DNA from 3 places in the Terribacillus sp. DMT04 genome. Region 3 is predicted to be linked to each of the others. Evidence: a T-box and tRNA genes for the amino acid it is inferred to sense, from the RefSeq annotation. Region 3 holds a T-box; the other regions hold tRNA genes.

Region 1 (6,382 bases), 880 kb from region 3:
GCATGATGATTGCCGAAGGTGTTATCGCAATGATATGGGCAGCCGCCGCAATGACAATCTTTGATGGACAAAGTCTGCAAGGGTTAATAAATGAGGGTACAGCTTCCCTGGTAGTTAGTGAAATCTCCATGACCTTACTAGGAGCGGTTGGCGGTACAATAGCCGTTCTTGGTGCAGTAGTGTTACCAATTACCTCTGGTGATACAGCGTTCCGAGCAGCACGAAATATTATTGCCGATTACATCAATATAAGCCAGACCAAAACAGCAAAACGGTTAGCGATTGCGATTCCGATGTTTGTAGTTTCCTACTGGTTAACAACCATTGATTTTAATCTCTTATGGCGCTATTTCTCATTTGCCAACCAAGGAACGGCAGCACTTGCTCTTTGGATCGGCACCATGTATCTGTTTGTGAAAAAGAAAAACTACTTCATCGCCTTACTTCCAGCGTTATTCATTACTGATATGGTGTTAACTTACATCCTTTACGATAGTAATCTCGGTTTTGGCTTATCCTATGGGACAGCACATACAGGAGGTATTATCATAACAGCCATCATCACTGCTCTGTTCTTCTGGAAAGGAAGCAAAAATAGAAAAGAAAACTTAGCTGTCGATATGGAAGTACTTCCTCTTCGTAAAGCTGAGAAAATCAATTAATTAAAAAGGAGTTAGGTGAGCGCATTCACCTAACTCCTTTTGTTCTTATAGGTAAGAGAGGATGCTTGTTTAGCAAACGCCTTAATAAATATTCTCAGACTAAAGTACTGCAGTTTGTTGAAGAATGCTATTGTTCACTTTATCTTTCTAATAAGATATTTATCAAAGGTTACCGACTAACTTTTAAAAGTAAAATAGTTTCACTTTCCTCTAACAACTCGCCTGTGTTTATGAATCCAAGTGATTCATAAAATCGAAGTGCCGAATAATTATCTGGTTCTGTTGAAAGACCAATATAATGACAGTCATCATTCTTATTAAGCATATCTATGACTTGCTGCATTGCCTCTTTCCCGTATCCTTTTCTTTGATAAGAGACATCAATCATAAATCTAGGAATCCAATGCTTCCTTTCTTCAATCTCGTCTGGATCATATTCCGTTATCACAAAACCTATAACTTCATCATCCAAATGTATGGCGTACGGTGTAAAATTGGAATGTACCTTAGACTCTGCAATAGAGTAGACATTAGGAGCAATTCGAGCAACTTGATCCTCTGCTAGCTTTAGGTTTAGACATGCATACATATTTTTTACAGTTAATTCCTGAATTGATATTTGAGCCATACACATTCTCCTCCAGATAATATTAACAGCTAAAATTTCTGAGTAAATAAACATGACGAATAGCTTAACGGTTTTACTTAAGCGGGACAAAACAGAAAAACGCAGGAAAATTCACAAGCTCAATCAAACAACGCTTTTATAATACAAATCTGCATTATTGCTACTACTTAATAAATCAAGAACTAACTATACAAAAGCACTTTCTAATGAATCAGCAGCAGCAGTTATAACAGCTCTTAAGTAAACCTATGCACCTAAATTTGATACTCCTGTAACTAGTAATGAAGAGGAGGATATTTACATCGTTCTATCAAGTGAATCCAAACTCATTCCTAAAATCTATGTTTATTATCTCCCGGAAATTACTTCGATAATTTATCTTCACTTTTTACATAGAATAATCCTCTTCAAAGTTCTTTACCCTAGTAAGAGAAACTGCTTGACCTGATACATAGTATACGTCCCATCTATATCTTTTAATAAATAATTGAACGCAAAAAAGACCCTAACTTAACGTTAGCGTCTTAATTTGACAGCTTTGGCATACTGTCTGATGATACCGGTGGCCGGGGTCGAACCGGCACTCCTTGCGGAACACGATTTTGAGTCGTGCGCGTCTGCCAATTCCGCCACACCGGCATATTGCAAATGCAATGGAGGCGGCAACCGGATTTGAACCGGTGGTCAAGGTGTTGCAGACCTTTGCCTTACCACTTGGCTATGCCGCCAATATTATGGAGCGAAAGACGGGATTCGAACCCGCGACCCCCACCTTGGCAAGGTGGTGTTCTACCACTGAACTACTTTCGCATAAGATATAGGCATAGGATTCCACTAGGAATCCTACCCTTTTTCTTGGCTATAGCCTAAAAGCTATATAGAGGGCGATCGATGGGGATTGAACCCACGAATGCCGGAGCCACAATCCGGTGCGTTAACCACTTCGCCACGACCGCCATAGAATTAAAATAAAATGGCAGGGGTAGTAGGAGTTGAACCCACATCGACGGTTTTGGAGACCGTTGTTCTACCATTGAACTATACCCCTATGGTGGAGGGAGTAGGACTCGAACCTACGAACCCGATGGGAGCGGATTTACAGTCCGCCGCGTTTGGCCAACTTCGCTATCCCTCCGATTAGAGTGGCTCGGGACGGAATCGAACCGCCGACACACGGATTTTCAGTCCGTTGCTCTACCGACTGAGCTACCGAGCCATACATAAGATATACATGTTGTATAAGTGGCGGTCCGGACGGGACTCGAACCCGCGACCTCCTGCGTGACAGGCAGGCATTCTAACCAACTGAACTACCGGACCACTTAATAGATTATCAATTTCACTAGCTAAGAAGCAAGTCGACGTAGAAAGTGAACTAATATGGTTGCACCTTTCAGGTACTCCCTTTAAAAGATAATATGGTTGCACTCTTCGAGTACTCCCCTTGTTCACTGCTAAGAAGCAAGCCGACGTAGAAAGTGAACTAATATGGTTGCGGGGGCAGGATTTGAACCTGCGACCTTCGGGTTATGAGCCCGACGAGCTACCCCTGCTCCACCCCGCGATAATAAAAGGTAATAGATATGAAGTTAAATTCATATGGTGGAGGATGACGGGCTCGAACCGCCGACCCTCTGCTTGTAAGGCAGATGCTCTCCCAGCTGAGCTAATCCTCCAGGATTGGTCTTGATAAAGTATAATGGTGACCCGTACGGGATTCGAACCCGTGTTACCGCCGTGAAAGGGCGGTGTCTTAACCGCTTGACCAACGGGCCATCTATGTAAGTCTTATGGCGGAGAGCGAGGGATTCGAACCCTCGAGACCGCGTTAACAGTCTACACGATTTCCAATCGTGCTCCTTCGGCCACTCGGACAGCTCTCCATGGCTCCACAGGCAGGATTCGAACCTGCGACCGATCGGTTAACAGCCGATAGCTCTACCACTGAGCTACTGTGGAATAATCAAGATTGCCTGGCAGCGTCCTACTCTCGCAGGGCGAACCCAACTACCATCGGCGCTGAAGAGCTTAACTGCTGTGTTCGGCATGGGAACAGGTGTGACCTCTTCGCTATTACCACCAGACAAATCAAGAATTCAATTGGATGAACCCTCAAAACTAGATAAGAAACTTCATGCTTTTACATCTCATGCGCTGCCAAGCACCGGAGTGCTTGGTCTTTGGCGTTGACTTACTAAGTTCTAGCTGCGTTGAGCTAGATCCAGCTACAGAAACCAGAAACTACGGCTTAAGCGATAAATCCCTGCGTGAAGAAATACACTTCACTCCGGGCTTTCTCACTTATTCCTCCGTTTCTAAACGGTTTCTTTCGCTTTTCGTTTTTAGTTAAGTCCTCGATCGATTAGTATTCGTCAGCTGCACGTGTCACCACGCTTCCACCTCGAACCTATCTACCTCATCGTCTCTGAGGGATCTTACTCATTTAAAATGATGGGAAGTCTCATCTTGAGGGGGGCTTCATGCTTAGATGCTTTCAGCACTTATCCCTTCCGCACGTAGCTACCCAGCTATGCTCCTGGCGGAACAACTGGTGCACCAGCGGTGCGTCCATCCCGGTCCTCTCGTACTAAGGACAGCTCCTCTCAAACTTCCAACGCCCACGACGGATAGGGACCGAACTGTCTCACGACGTTCTGAACCCAGCTCGCGTACCGCTTTAATGGGCGAACAGCCCAACCCTTGGGACCGACTACAGCCCCAGGATGCGATGAGCCGACATCGAGGTGCCAAACCTCCCCGTCGATGTGGACTCTTGGGGGAGATAAGCCTGTTATCCCCGGGGTAGCTTTTATCCGTTGAGCGACGGCCCTTCCATACGGCACCGCCGGATCACTAAGCCCGACTTTCGTCCCTGCTCGACTTGTAGGTCTCGCAGTCAAGCTCCCTTCTGCCTTTGCACGCTACGAATGATTTCCAACCATTCTGAGGGAACCTTTGGGCGCCTCCGTTACTCTTTGGGAGGCGACCGCCCCAGTCAAACTGCCCACCTGACACTGTCTCCGAACCGGATAACGGTTCTGGGTTAGAATGTCAATACAGCCAGGGTGGTATCCCACGGATGCCTCCACCGAAGCTAGCGCTCCGGTTTCTAAGGCTCCCACCTATCCTGTACAAGCTGTACCAACATTCCATATCAGGCTACAGTAAAGCTCCACGGGGTCTTTCCGTCCTGTCGCGGGTAATGCGCATCTTCACGCATAGTATAATTTCACCGGGTCTCTCGTTGAGACAGTGCCCAAGTCGTTGCACCTTTCGTGCGGGTCGGAACTTACCCGACAAGGAATTTCGCTACCTTAGGACCGTTATAGTTACGGCCGCCGTTTACTGGGGCTTCGGTTCACAGCTTCGGGACGAAGTCCCTAACCATTCCCCTTAACCTTCCAGCACCGGGCAGGTGTCAGCCCCTATACTTCGCCTTACGGCTTTGCAGAGACCTGTGTTTTTGCTAAACAGTCGCTTGGGCCTTTTCACTGCGGCTTCTCCTAAAAAGAAGCACCCCTTCTCCCGAAGTTACGGGGTCATTTTGCCGAGTTCCTTAACGAGAGTTCTCCCGATCATCTTCGGTTACTCACCGTGCCTACCTGTGTCGGTTTGCGGTACGGGCACCTATTTCCTCACTAGAGGCTTTTCTTGGCAGTGTGAAATCAGGAACTTCGGTACTAAATTTCCCTCCCCATAACCGCCTGGAATATTGTTGAGTGGATTTGCCTGCTCAACTTCCTCACGGCTTGGACGCGCATAACCAGCAGCGCGCTTTCCTTATCCTCCTGCGTCCCCCCATCGTTCAAGCGGATTTAGGTGGTACAGGAATATCAACCTGTTGTCCATCGCCTACGCCTTTCGGCCTCGGCTTAGGCCCCGACTAACCCTGAGCGGACGAGCCTTCCTCAGGAAACCTTGGGCTTTCGATGAAAGAGATTCTCACTCTTTTTTCGCTACTCATACCGGCATTCTCACTTCTAAGCGCTCCAGCCGTCCTCACGATCGACCTTCACCGCCCTTAGAACGCTCTCCTACCACTGACATCGTAGATGTCAATCCGCAGCTTCGGTGGTGTGTTTAGCCCCGGTATATTTTCGGCGCAGCGTCACTCGACCAGTGAGCTATTACGCACTCTTTAAATGATGGCTGCTTCTAAGCCAACATCCTGGTTGTCTAAGCAACGCCACATCCTTTTCCACTTAACACACACTTTGGGACCTTAGCTGGCGGTCTGGGCTGTTTCCCTTTCGACCATGAACCTTATCACCCATGGTCTGACTCCCAAAGTAGATTGATTGGCATTCGGAGTTTGACTGAATTCGGTAACCCGATGAGGGCCCCTAGTCCAATCAGTGCTCTACCTCCAACCATCATCCTTTGAGGCTAGCCCTAAAGCTATTTCGGAGAGAACCAGCTATCTCCGTGTTCGATTGGCATTTCACCCCTACCCACACCTCATCCCCGCACTTTTCAACGTGCGTGGGTTCGGGCCTCCAGTCAGTGTTACCTGACCTTCACCCTGGACATGGGTAGATCACACGGTTTCGGGTCTACGACCACCTACTATATCGCCCTATTCAGACTCGCTTTCGCTGCGGCTCCGTCTATACAACTTAACCTTGCAGGGGATCGTAACTCGCCGGTCCATTCTACAAAAGGTACGCCGTCACCCATTAACGGGCTTCGACTACTTGTAGGCACACGGTTTCAGGTTCTATTTCACTCCCCTTCCGGGGTGCTTTTCACCTTTCCCTCACGGTACTGGTTCACTATCGGTCACTAGGGAGTATTTAGCCTTGGGAGATGGTCCTCCCGGATTCCGACGGAATTTCACGTGTTCCGCCGTACTCAGGATACACTCCGGAGGAAACCACATTTCAAATACAGGGCTCTTACCTTCTATGGCGGGCCATTCCAAGCCGCTTCATTTACATGGTTTCTTTGTAACTCCAAAGGAGTGTCCTACAACCCCAGAAGGCAAGCCTTCTGGTTTGGGCTAATTCCGTTTCGCTCGCCGCTACTCAGGAAATCGATTTTTCTTTCTCTTCCTCCGGGTAATGAGATGTTTCAGTTCCCCGGGTCTGCCTCA
Region 2 (6,382 bases), 890 kb from region 3:
TGGAAGGGTATAAGCAGTCGATGGGGTTGGATGACTAATTAAAATACCAAAATAGAGCCTTATAAGGCTCTATTTTGGTATTTTATCAATTAACTTATAATGCAGCTTGGATTTATCACAACATTTTTGCAGTTATTGCTGCAATAACTGAATAAGATTACCACATGTATCATCGAAAACAGCAATCGTGTTTTCTCCCACCTTTGTCGGTTCCATCGTGAATACCACGCCTTTTTCCTTTAACTGTTTGTACTCTTGATGTATATCAGCAACCCCAAACATGGTCGCTGGTATACCTTCAGAAAAGATTTTCGTCTGATATTCTTTTGCGGCGGGATGAATATTTGGTTCGAGTAAAAGCTCGGTACCTCCTTGATCATCTGAAGAAACTAGTGTTAGCCATCTGTATTCTCCTGCGGGGACGTCATTCTTTTTTGTAAAGCCTAGTATTTCGGAGTAAAATGTCAATGCCTTGGCTTGATCATTAACAAATAGACTGGTAACAATTATTTTCAAGATTCTTTCTCCTCCTTGGTGTATATTATGTTGTGACGCATTTGTAATCTTACTATAGATAGAAGCTCTTTTTAAATAATAACTTGAAACTTACTCCCTAGGATTCCTCAACCACAAAAATTTCAAAGCATTTATCAATAAGCGATATAAGGTTCATTTTAACAGAAGTGACATCCTTCACTTCACGCTGAACTCCTATATGCTCCATCAAGTGTTTATGCTCTCCGCTCTTAAGGCAAAAGTAATTACCTTTATCACCTGTACAAGTAAGCTCATAAATTTTCTTTATTGCATTGCCTTGTAACAAGCAGTTTCTGTCAAACAGGAACTATGCTTGCATCAAAACATCTTCTGTGGCATCTGATTTTAAGTGAATCTTCCATGTGTTGTTAGTTCTATAAATGTTGATTTCCACTGCGAACTAGTGGTTGTTCAAGTTAAAGAAGCCTCTGCTAAATCATGATTGAGCTTTAAAAACTAAGGGGGGAAAGAGAACTAAATTATAGTTCTCTCCTCCCTTATATAACAATCAGTTTATTATAAAAATATTGATTTTTAAATCTACAACTTATTCGCAAACTGATTCAGCTTATCTGCCATTACTTTAATTTCTTCGATAAAAGCGGATGTCTGTTTAATGGAATTTGCTTGTTCTTCTCCAACAGCTGCTACCTTTTCTATATAAATTCCCATCTGCTGGGCTGTTTGTTGCATTTGATTCATTGTTTTATTGATAGAGTCTGTTGATGCAACAGTTTCATTAGATAATTTACGTATTTCTTTGGCTACAACTTCAAATCCTTTACCATATTCCTTGGCACGCGCAGCTTCAATGGCAGCGTTTAATCCTAATAAATTCGTCTGATCTGCCACTTGCTTAATAATAGTCAAGACTTCAGCTGTTTGACTGACATCTTCACCAGCTTTGTGCGATTGCTTGAGCAACTCGTGGGAGTGACTCTCTAAAGAAGCTGAACCTGATTTAATCTGATCAATTTGTTCATTTGCTTGAGAAAGAGAGATTGAAATTTGGTCTGCAATCGTTCTCAATTCTGTTTGCCTTCTTAATTGAACTGCAATTCCTCCAATAATGTTACCTTTTCTATCCTGTACCGGATTGGCGGTACCAGTAAACTCAAAGCCATAAAAATCTGCTGGTACATTTTCTTGTAAATAACGATCTTCTCTTATAGCTATAGCTAACGGTTCTTTAGGATTAAGTTCTTGTCCCTTCTTTATATTCAGATCAATCTCTTCACCAGGAAAGTAGGCAACGAACTTTTGTAAATCACATACTGCTATTGATAAATCTGCTGGTACGGAAGCTTTTATTACAGGAATAATAGCAATAATACTATCTAAAGAATCGACTCTTTGTAACATATGAAGTTGTCCCCATTTCTTTTTTTACCTTACCTACATGCTAAGTTTGTTTGTTAAGCAGCTGAGAAATTTTACAAATAAAAAAAGGACTTAGGAATAATTATCCTAAGTCCTTTCTAAGGCATAATGCCTTGTGATACCGGTGGCCGGGGTCGAACCGGCACTCCTTGCGGAACACGATTTTGAGTCGTGCGCGTCTGCCAATTCCGCCACACCGGCATGTTATAAATGCAATGGAGGCGGCAACCGGATTTGAACCGGTGGTCAAGGTGTTGCAGACCTTTGCCTTACCACTTGGCTATGCCGCCAATATTATGGAGCGAAAGACGGGATTCGAACCCGCGACCCCCACCTTGGCAAGGTGGTGTTCTACCACTGAACTACTTTCGCATAAACTTAAGGTATCGGATTCCGGTTGGAATCCTTACCTGTTTCTTGGCTATAGCCTGAAAGCTATATAGAGGGCGATCGATGGGGATTGAACCCACGAATGCCGGAGCCACAATCCGGTGCGTTAACCACTTCGCCACGACCGCCATAGAATTAAAATAAAATGGCAGGGGTAGTAGGAGTTGAACCCACATCGACGGTTTTGGAGACCGTTGTTCTACCATTGAACTATACCCCTATGGTGGAGGGAGTAGGACTCGAACCTACGAACCCGATGGGAGCGGATTTACAGTCCGCCGCGTTTGGCCAACTTCGCTATCCCTCCGATTAGAGTGGCTCGGGACGGAATCGAACCGCCGACACACGGATTTTCAGTCCGTTGCTCTACCGACTGAGCTACCGAGCCATATGTAACATATACATGTTGTATAAGTGGCGGTCCGGACGGGACTCGAACCCGCGACCTCCTGCGTGACAGGCAGGCATTCTAACCAACTGAACTACCGGACCACTTAATAGATTATCAATTTCACTAGCTAAGAAGTAAATCAACGTAGAAAGTGAACTGTAATGGTTGCACCTTTCAGGTACTCCATTTTAAAAGATAATAATGGTTGCACTCTTCGAGTACTCCCCATGTTCACTGCTAAGAAGCAAGCCGACGTAGAAAGTGAACTAATATGGTTGCGGGGGCAGGATTTGAACCTGCGACCTTCGGGTTATGAGCCCGACGAGCTACCCCTGCTCCACCCCGCGATAATAAAAGGTAATATAGATATGAAGTTAAATCATATGGTGGAGGATGACGGGCTCGAACCGCCGACCCTCTGCTTGTAAGGCAGATGCTCTCCCAGCTGAGCTAATCCTCCAGGATTGGTCTTAATAAAGTATAATGGTGACCCGTACGGGATTCGAACCCGTGTTACCGCCGTGAAAGGGCGGTGTCTTAACCGCTTGACCAACGGGCCATTTATGTAAGTCTTATGGCGGAGAGCGAGGGATTCGAACCCTCGAGACCGCGTTAGCAGCCTACACGATTTCCAATCGTGCTCCTTCGACCACTCGGACAGCTCTCCAATGGCTCCACAGGCAGGATTCGAACCTGCGACCGATCGGTTAACAGCCGATAGCTCTACCACTGAGCTACTGTGGAATGATCGAGATTGCCTGGCAGCGTCCTACTCTCGCAGGGCGAACCCAACTACCATCGGCGCTGAAGAGCTTAACTACTGTGTTCGGCATGGGAACAGGTGTGACCTCTTCGCTATTACCACCAGACCTCTTATGTATCTTGTTGCCTTTTCTCAAGGACAAATTATATTATATATGCTCTAAAGACGAAATGCAATAGTTTTTTTAAGAAAAGTTATTTTTTGTTCTGACGTGCATTTTGCTAAGTCGACTGACTTAACAAAGTCTTTATATAACAACCTTAACTATAATATACTGCACGTCCAAAATACGCAACACTTTTTTATATATGATGTAAATCTGGTAACAGTCTCTTTTCGTACATTTGTAACTGTATATTCCTGCACTGACTACTTTTGCTTCTTTTCCAGTCAAAGTGATTCTCGTACTGCTGCTCGTACTGCTTCTCGCCGAATAGTTAGAAGTTCCTGCTCTCTTCCCTATTTTAAGAATAGGCTTGTACCTGCAATAGAAAAAGCCGCTGGACACAATATACCAGCAGCTTTCAGTTTCGCTTACTACGTAATACACACTTCACTTTAAAAAGAAGCCTTTCTTAAAGTATCATCTTCTCCACTTGTTTCACGTAGAAGAATCGTACAACCAAGAAATAAATTACCTGGATGAATGCGAAGCTTCCTAATACAAAGCCAGCTTCTGCAGTTAGATTGTAGTTAAACAAGCGCGATAATGCAGTTAGCGCTACGGCACCGTGGATAAGCGCGACAACAATTGGCGAGAAGAACAAAATGGCAATCTGTCGTGTAACGACTTTCTTCAGCTCAGATTGTGTTAATCCAATTTTGGCAATCGAGCGGAACTTGCGCTTTTCTTCATCTATATCCATGAATAGTCGGAAATAAAGAAAGCTCCCAGCTGAAACAAAGAATACAATGCCAATAAACAAGCCAATAAATAGAATCGGTCCATATGCTTTATTGATTTCATAGAGTGCGTAATCAACAGAAAACACCTTATGCTCCACTTGCTGCGCTAATTTTTCTCCCGCCTGTATAACTTGCTCTTCGTTTGTTCCATTTGCTTGCCATACCGCATTTGTCTCCGTTCTAACTGGTAATGTCAGCTGTTCATAAACAGCGTCGCTTACGACATAGTAGCCATTCACTTCAGCTAATACAGCAGATTTAATAACAGTGCTTGGTTGGATCTCCTGGCCATCTTGTAATGGGACCGTCGATTTCATCAGTACTTCACTTGCTTTTTGCTGCGTCATCATCGCATCACTCTGCTCAATTATGATTGCTTCGTTATCCTCAGGATGAATCTCCTTTTCGTCAATCAAAGCCGCAAAGCGATTGTAAACCGATGCTTTCGCGATTAAAACCGTAAAATCTTCTGTTGTGTCAAAATAGCCGAGCTCTGCCAATTCCATTTCGGCGTCTACGTTTTCTTCTTCCAAGATTGTATTAACTTGCTCCAAATCGTTTTCAATTACTTCTTTGCTGTCATCCAAAAACGGACTATACGTATAGGTGTAAGGATTCATCTCCTTTACTCCTTTGGTGAGGTACGACTGAAATCCATACAGTGCTCCAATCGCACTAAATGCAACCGTTGATATAATCGCCACCATAAAGAAGGTTCTGGCATTGTCCTTCATTCGGAAAGATAAATCAGAGAAAAACAACATATTTGTTTTGCGCCAAAAGATGGACTTGTTATCTTTTAAAAGACGGATGCAATACACACTCAATTGGGTAAATAAAATATACGTCCCCAGTGTAACAACGATGATCACTGGTATCATGGCTGCAACAACTCCAAACCCCTTCACAGCCAAAGCGGTACCATATCCTGCGAAAAGTAGTAAAGCTGCAAGTATGGAAAGAACAATAGACGCTTTTGGTTCTCCTTTGGATTGCTTATCACCTTTAATCAAATCTACCAATTTATTTGTGCGCAAAATGAATGCAACAAACATGGAGATACAGAAAAACAGGAGCATAAAGCTGACAAATGTCACCACAATCGCAAGCATAGGAAAATAAAAATCGAGCGATTCGTCAATGATTAGTACATTTTCCGCAATTAAAAGAATCGCTTTTGCAAAAACCAAACCAGCTAAAATTCCGCCAACTGTAGAAAAGAATCCAATTAAGATATTCTCCAAAAATACCATAATCCGAATTTGCTTGTTTGAAGCACCAAGATTAATTAGCAAACCAAATTCTTTCTTTCTCGATTGAATGAAAGCGCTCATTGAATAGAGAATAAAGAAGAAAGAAAACACATAAATGATTCCGCCAGAAGCAGCCATTCCGATCATTACATTCTTATTAATAGAGCCTCCTGAAAAAGCTGGATGGAATGCAAAGATGGCAAAAGTGAAGAATACCATTACCGTAAACAGACTGCTGAGGAAATATGCAATATACAGTCGCTTGTTGCGTAATACGTTCCTAAACGCGAACTGACGAAAAGTCATTGCCATCTCCCCCCATCAGTGAAAGCATATCAATGATCTTCTGGAAGAATGCCTGCCTGCTCTCTCCGCGAAGGATTTCGGAATGCAGCTTTCCATCCCGGATAAACACCACACGATCCGAATAACTGGCTGCTTGCGGGTCATGCGTTACCATTAACAAGCTTGTTTTATTGTTTTCATTAATAGACACGAGCATTTTCATAACATCTTTGGACGCTTTTGAATCCAAGTTACCTGTGGGTTCATCAGCCAACAGCAGCTTCGGTTCATGAATCATCGCCCGGGCAATTGCTACCCGCTGCGCCTGTCCTCCAGATATCTCATAAGTGCGCTTGTTCATGATGGGAGCGATGCCAAGGTTTTCTGCAATAGCTTGCGCTTTTTGCTGCATATCACTGACACGAGCTCCGTCTAGTGTTAATGGCAGCACAATATTTTCTTGAACAGTTAGTGTAT
Region 3 (6,382 bases):
TGACTCCGAATCGAATTTCCGAAGACTTGCTGGATTCATGAGCTTGATTGTCTTTTATGGGTTACTTGCTTTCTCCATTTATCAGCTGTATACATCAACTTACGGAAATATTCCTACCCAGATTCACCGTTCCATTCACTTAGGTTTCGGCCTTGTATTAATATTTCTGCTTTTTCCAGCTTCTAAGAAAAGCAGCCGGACAAAAATAGCTTGGTATGATTATCTGCTGGCTGTTCTTGGATTCGTCGTAGGTGCTTATTGGCCGGTGATGTACAATGAGATAATATCACAAGCCGGACAGATTACAACGATGGACTTCGCCGTTGGCACGCTGGCTGTCCTTCTTGTATTAGAAGCAACACGTCGGACGGTCGGTCTGCCGATTGTCATCATCGCAGTCGCTTTCTTGGCTTATGCGTATTGGGGACGGCAAATGCCGGGATTCCTGTTGCATCCAGGTGTGGACGTTGATACTTTGGTACAGTCACTATTCTTTACAACACAAGGAATCTTAGGCACTCCAATTGGTGTATCAGCTACATACATATTTCTATTCTTGCTGTTTGGGGCCTTTCTTGTTAAGACTGGTGTTGGACAGTACTTTAATGACTTGGCGTTGGTTATTGCCGGCAGAAGAATTGGCGGTCCAGCAAAGGTTGCCATCTTCTCAAGTGCTTTGCAAGGGACAGTAAGCGGGAGTTCTGTTGCTAACGTTGTGACATCGGGATCATTCACAATTCCGATGATGAAGCGACTTGGTTATTCGAAGAACTTTGCAGGAGCTGTGGAAGCATCCTCATCTACAGGAGGACAAATTATGCCGCCCATCATGGGGGCAGCAGCCTTCTTAATGGTCGAATTCATTGGAGTAAGCTACTGGACGATTGCCAAAGCAGCAATCATCCCAGCCATTCTTTACTTCTCGGGTATCTGGATTATGACTCATTTTGAAGCGAAGAAAACGGGACTGCGCGGATTAAAGAAAGAAGAGATGCCAAATAAGAAAGAAGTGCTGCAAAACCTTTATCTGCTTCTCCCCATCGTCGCCATGGTGTTTTATTTGAGTTCTGGTTTAAGTATTATGCGCGCTGCGGTATATGGTATTATTACATGTATTTTAATTGGTTTACTGCGGAAAGAACGTTACAAACACCTTTATCCAATTGTGTTTGCGGCAGCCTTCGCTGCTTATCTTATATACGGTGCAGTGACAAACGGAATATCAATTGAAACAGCTTTAATAGTGGCCGCTCTGGTTACAGTTATTGTTAGTTACTTTTTCGATGAGAATTTCATTGATACGATTCAGGCATTAGCCGAAGGAGCAAGAACAGCTCTAAGTGTTATCGCAGCAACAGCTGCAGCCGGAATCATTGTTGCTGTTGTGACAAAAACAGGCCTTGGGCTAAGCTTGGCGAACAGCCTTGTCGACTTGGCTAATGAGAAATTGCTGTTAACATTGTTCTTTACGATGATTGCAAGTTTAATTTTAGGGATGGGAGCCCCAACAACGGCCAACTATATTATTACATCAACAATTGCAGCTCCGGCAATTATCTTACTAGGTGTAAATGATTTATCGGCTCATATGTTTGTGTTCTATTTCGGTATTATGGCGGATATCACTCCACCTGTAGCGCTGGCGGCATTTGCAGCAGCAGGAATGTCTGGAGGAAGACCGATTGCTACCGGACTGAACTCTGCGAAGTTATCCATTGCTGCCTTTATCATTCCGTACATGTTCGTACTGGAGCCACAGTTATTACTCTATGATATAGATGGTAACTATCTGCATGTTATTTGGATCTTCCTCACAGCGTTTCTCGGTATGATTAGTATTGGAGCGGGAATTATCGGCTACTGGTACCGAAAGTTACATATCGTAGAGCGATTTGCAGCTATAATTGGAGGTCTGGTGCTCATTTATCCGAATCTATGGACAGGAATAGCAGGTATTATTACTTTTGCAGCATTGATTGCCATTCAGTACTTCGTTAAACGTTCCGAATGGAATGTGCCTGTAACAAAGCCATCTTCTTAATGGAAGGTGGCTTTTTCTTTCGGGTAATCCGGGTATAGGTTTGGTACAATGGCCGGGAGGTGAAAAGTATGGTAAAACAAATGATTGATAATGACTGGCAGGAGATATTGCAAGATGAATTTGATAAGGAGTATTACCAGAAACTACGAATCTTTCTAAAAACGGCTTATCAGGAACGGACAATTTATCCAGATATGCATCATATATACGAAGCTTTGCAGATGACATCTTTCCAGCAGACAAAGGTCGTGATTCTTGGGCAGGACCCGTATCACGGTCCAAATCAAGCACATGGACTCAGCTTTTCAGTCCAGCCAGAAGTGAAAGTGCCAAGATCACTTGTAAATATTTATAAAGAACTAGCTGACGATATTGGATGTTCCATCCCAAATCACGGCTATCTGAAGCACTGGGCTGAGCAAGGTGTGCTTCTCTTAAATACGGCGTTAACAGTAGAAGCACATCAAGCTGCATCTCATCGCGGCAAAGGCTGGGAACATTTCACCGATCGTGTAATTCAGTCACTCAATGACAAGCAAGATCCAGTTGTCTTTATCTTATGGGGAAAACATGCACAGGAAAAACGGAATCTGATAGACACCGACAAGCATTATACACTCACATCTGTTCACCCAAGCCCATTATCAGCAAGACGCGGATTTTTTGGCAGCAAGCCATTTTCTAAAACGAATGACATATTGAAAAGCAATGAACTGCAGCCAATTGATTGGTGTGTGCCGGACTTGTGAACAAAATGTAGAATCGTCACAAAGTACGTTCCCCTCTAGCTGCCCTATATGGTAAAATAGCGAGGATATAAAATAACGATTCTATATATTTGTGGAGGTAGAAACACTTGAAACATCTTTTGAAAGCATCGATGATCGGTTTATTCGCGATGCTGATTACGTTTAGCACTTTTACAGCAAAGCCACTAGACACACAAGCTGCGGGAAGCTTGAATATCGAAGCGGAATCCGCAATTCTAATAGACGCCAACTCTGGTGAGATATTATATGCGAAGAACCCTGATCTCACTTTACCTCCAGCAAGTATGACAAAAATGATGTCGGAATATCTTATCTTAGATGCGATTGAAGCTGGGACTATTTCCTGGGATACAACAACGCAAGTGAGCGATTATCCGTATGCCATTTCAGCTAATAAGGATTTCTCCGGTACAGGGCTTACACAGGACAAAGATTACACAGTGCGTGATCTTTACAATGCAATGGCTATCTACTCGGATAATGCTGCTACTGTCGTGTTAGCAGAACTTGTAGCTGGCAGTGAAACAGAATTCGTCAAAATGATGAACAATAAAGCCGAAGAAATCGGCATGAAAGAGTACAAATTCGTTAATGCTTCTGGTCTTGCTAACTCTGACCTTGGTGATAAGCGTCCTGAGGGAACGGGAGCTAACGATGACAACCTTATGTCAGCCAGATCAACTGGTATTCTTGCTTATAACCTAATCAAAGATCATCCGGAGGCACTCGAAGTTGCCGGCACAACACAAACAGAGTTTGATGGTAAAAAAATCACAAACTGGAACTGGATGCTGCCGAATATGCCTGGCTACCTAGAAGCATATGGCTATGAAGGCATGGATGGCTTAAAAACAGGGCACACCGATGCAGCTGGTTACTGCTTTACAGGTACAGCTGAAAGAAATGGACAGCGATATATTACTGTTGTGATGAAGACAGCGAGCGAAGAAGCACGTTTCCAAGAAACAGCGAAATTGCTGGATTACGGCTTCAATCAGTTTGAACAAACAGAGCTTTATAAAGCCGGCACAGAAATCAAAGACCATGAATCTATATCTGTTGCAAAAGGAAAAGAAGATACAGCAGCCATTGCAACAAAAGATGCAATCACAACATCTGTTAAGAACGGTGAAGAAGATAAATATCATCTTGAATTCAAAGTCGATGAGGACAAGCTGAACAAAGATGACGAGCTAGTAGCTCCAGTGAAAAAAGGCGATAAAGTGGGTACAGCTACACTTGTCTATGATGGTGATGACTTAGGAAACATCAACGGCGGCTCTTACACTGTCGACATCGTCGCATCAGAAGACGTTGAAAAATCAAACTGGTTCATGCTTACCCTAGGAGCCATCGGAGACTTCTTCTCCGGCATCTTCACTAGCGTAGCAGACACAGTTAAAGGCTGGTTTTAAATAAGAAAAGCGGAGAAAGCCGTTTAGGAACGTAAGGATAAGCAAGGGAGCACGGAGTGGGTGATTTTCCCCACGCAGAGATTCATTGCTTATCCTCTAGTTCCTGGCTTGTGCAGCTGGACAAAAAGAAAAGCGGAGAAGACCGGTTAGAAACGGAGGAATAGGTGAGAAAGCCCGGAATGAGGTGCTTTGTCTCATGCAGGGATTTATCGCCTATACCGCAGTTTCTGGTCTGTGCAGCTGGACATCAAAGAAAAGCGGAGAAAGCCGTTTAGGAACGTAAAGATAAGTAAAAAACCCGGAGAGTTCATCTTTTCGGGGTTTTTACGTATAAATCACCTTTTCTTTGTGGAAGATAGATTCAGAATTGCATATCATACTTGCATAATCACCTGGAATTAGCTATTCTTTAGGAAGAATAACAACAACGTGATGATAGGAACTAGTAACCCATAGCATGCTAGAGAGAGTCGACGGCTGGTGAAAGTCGATGCAGCGCTGTGAGTGAATCCATCCTGGAACGGTATGGAGACATACCCGGTACAAACCGTTATCTTGTTGAGCCGGAAGACAGTTCTTTTGTCTTCAATCAGGGTGGTATCGCGGGTGAAACATCTCGTCCCTTTTTTTAAAGGGGCGGGGTGTTTTTTGTTTAAGAAAAAAGGAGGAAGCATGTATGCTGGATATGAAATATCTGCGCTCTAATTTTGAAGAAGTAAAACAGAAGCTTACAAATCGTGGTGAAGATTTAAGTGACTTGGATAAGTTCGGGGACCTGGATGAACGTCGCCGTAAGCTGATCAATGAGACAGAAGAACTGAAAGCAAAACGCAATGAAGTATCAAAACAAATTGCTGTACTGAAGAAAGAGAAACAAGATGCTGATGCACAGATCAAGGAAATGCGTGAAGTAGGCGATCAAATCAAAGCTTATGATGAGGAGCTTCGTGAGGTGGAAAGCGAGCTGGATATGCTATTGCTCTCTATCCCGAATATTCCGCATGAGAGCGTTCCTGTAGGCGAATCTGAAGATGATAATGTAGAAGCACGTATGTGGGGCGAGGTGAAGCAGAAAGATTTCGAAGAGAAAGCACATTGGGATCTTGCTGCTGATTTAGAAATTCTTGATTTTGAACGTGCTGGTAAAGTGACGGGAAGCCGCTTTGTATATTACAAAGGATTAGGTGCACGTCTGGAGCGCGCTTTGATCAACTTCATGATGGATCTTCATGCAGATGAACATGGATACGAAGAAATGCTGCCTCCTTATATGGTAAACAGAACAAGCATGACAGGAACAGGTCAGCTGCCGAAATTTGAGGAAGATGCCTTTAAGGTAGAAGGATGGGATTACTTCCTTATCCCAACAGCAGAAGTACCTGTTACCAACTATTATCGAGAAGAGATTTTAAAAGGGGAACAGCTGCCGCAGAAGTTTGCAGCGTTCAGTGCATCTTTCCGTTCTGAAGCTGGTTCTGCTGGCCGTGATACACGTGGCCTTATTCGCCAGCATCAGTTTAACAAGGTAGAATTGGTGCAGTTCGTTAAACCAGAAGATTCTTATGCTGTGTTAGAAGAAATCACTGGTCATGCAGAAAAAGTCTTACAGCTGCTCGGTCTGCCATATCGAGTGATGAGCATGTGCACAGGTGATCTTGGTTTCACTGCTGCGAAAAAGTATGATTTAGAAGTATGGCTGCCAAGCAGCGGCACATACCGGGAAATCTCTTCTGTATCTAATTTCGAGGACTTCCAAGCTCGCCGTGCTGGCATTCGGTTCAAACGTGATGAAAAGAGCAAACCAGAATTTGTGCACACATTGAATGGATCTGGTTTGGCATTGGGACGCACAGTTGCTGCAATTATGGAGAACTACCAGCAAGCAGATGGATCCATTAAAGTACCAGAAGTATTGGTATCTTACATGGGTGGCAAAACAGAGATCCGCTAATCTTCGTTTCTTGACAGAGATAGAGAAAATATGGTGAGATAGTTTTTGGAGACAAAAGCATGGAGGGGTACCCAAGTTCGGCTGAAGCGATTGATCTTGAAAACCGACAGGGGTCTAATAAGGCTCGCGGGTGTTCAAATCCCCCTCCTTCGCCATTTTTTCATTTTTTCTTGACATCACTAGAGTGTACATGGTATATTATATC

Evidence for each region. A T-box is a leader RNA that pairs with one kind of tRNA and senses whether it is charged. The one in region 3 lies ahead of serS (serine--tRNA ligase), so its partner is inferred to be a tRNA-Ser.
Region 1: it has a tRNA-Ser gene. The T-box ahead of serS (serine--tRNA ligase) is inferred to sense a tRNA for this amino acid. The anticodon was not compared.
Region 2: it has a tRNA-Ser gene. The T-box ahead of serS (serine--tRNA ligase) is inferred to sense a tRNA for this amino acid. The anticodon was not compared.

Annotation. Positions count from the first base shown of each region.
Region 1 covers NZ_CP077639.1:892,506-898,887, reverse strand. The annotation lists gene KS242_RS04885 (carbon starvation CstA family protein) at 1-662, shown strand, start outside; gene KS242_RS04880 (GNAT family N-acetyltransferase) at 832-1,290, opposite strand; tRNA gene KS242_RS04875 (tRNA-Leu) at 1,848-1,929, opposite strand; tRNA gene KS242_RS04870 (tRNA-Cys) at 1,945-2,018, opposite strand; tRNA gene KS242_RS04865 (tRNA-Gly) at 2,026-2,100, opposite strand; tRNA gene KS242_RS04860 (tRNA-His) at 2,174-2,246, opposite strand; tRNA gene KS242_RS04855 (tRNA-Trp) at 2,265-2,338, opposite strand; tRNA gene KS242_RS04850 (tRNA-Tyr) at 2,340-2,425, opposite strand; tRNA gene KS242_RS04845 (tRNA-Phe) at 2,434-2,506, opposite strand; tRNA gene KS242_RS04840 (tRNA-Asp) at 2,534-2,610, opposite strand; tRNA gene KS242_RS04835 (tRNA-Met) at 2,780-2,854, opposite strand; tRNA gene KS242_RS04830 (tRNA-Val) at 2,891-2,966, opposite strand; tRNA gene KS242_RS04825 (tRNA-Glu) at 2,991-3,065, opposite strand; tRNA gene KS242_RS04820 (tRNA-Ser) at 3,082-3,173, opposite strand; tRNA gene KS242_RS04815 (tRNA-Asn) at 3,175-3,249, opposite strand; rRNA gene rrf (5S ribosomal RNA) at 3,262-3,374, opposite strand; rRNA gene KS242_RS04805 (23S ribosomal RNA) at 3,633-6,382, opposite strand, start outside.
Region 2 covers NZ_CP077639.1:906,175-912,556, reverse strand. The annotation lists gene KS242_RS05010 (aldo/keto reductase) at 1-38, shown strand, start outside; gene KS242_RS05005 (VOC family protein) at 133-516, opposite strand; gene KS242_RS05000 (methyl-accepting chemotaxis protein) at 1,078-1,899, opposite strand; tRNA gene KS242_RS04995 (tRNA-Leu) at 2,037-2,118, opposite strand; tRNA gene KS242_RS04990 (tRNA-Cys) at 2,134-2,207, opposite strand; tRNA gene KS242_RS04985 (tRNA-Gly) at 2,215-2,289, opposite strand; tRNA gene KS242_RS04980 (tRNA-His) at 2,363-2,435, opposite strand; tRNA gene KS242_RS04975 (tRNA-Trp) at 2,454-2,527, opposite strand; tRNA gene KS242_RS04970 (tRNA-Tyr) at 2,529-2,614, opposite strand; tRNA gene KS242_RS04965 (tRNA-Phe) at 2,623-2,695, opposite strand; tRNA gene KS242_RS04960 (tRNA-Asp) at 2,723-2,799, opposite strand; tRNA gene KS242_RS04955 (tRNA-Met) at 2,971-3,045, opposite strand; tRNA gene KS242_RS04950 (tRNA-Val) at 3,083-3,158, opposite strand; tRNA gene KS242_RS04945 (tRNA-Glu) at 3,183-3,257, opposite strand; tRNA gene KS242_RS04940 (tRNA-Ser) at 3,274-3,365, opposite strand; tRNA gene KS242_RS04935 (tRNA-Asn) at 3,368-3,442, opposite strand; rRNA gene rrf (5S ribosomal RNA) at 3,455-3,567, opposite strand; gene KS242_RS04925 (ABC transporter permease) at 4,037-5,926, opposite strand; gene KS242_RS04920 (ABC transporter ATP-binding protein) at 5,901-6,382, opposite strand, start outside.
Region 3 covers NZ_CP077639.1:14,831-21,212, forward strand. The annotation lists gene KS242_RS00065 (TRAP transporter permease) at 1-2,041, shown strand, start outside; gene KS242_RS00070 (uracil-DNA glycosylase) at 2,110-2,790, shown strand; gene KS242_RS00075 (D-alanyl-D-alanine carboxypeptidase family protein) at 2,898-4,226, shown strand; T-box leader at 4,650-4,853, shown strand; gene serS (serine--tRNA ligase) at 4,903-6,177, shown strand.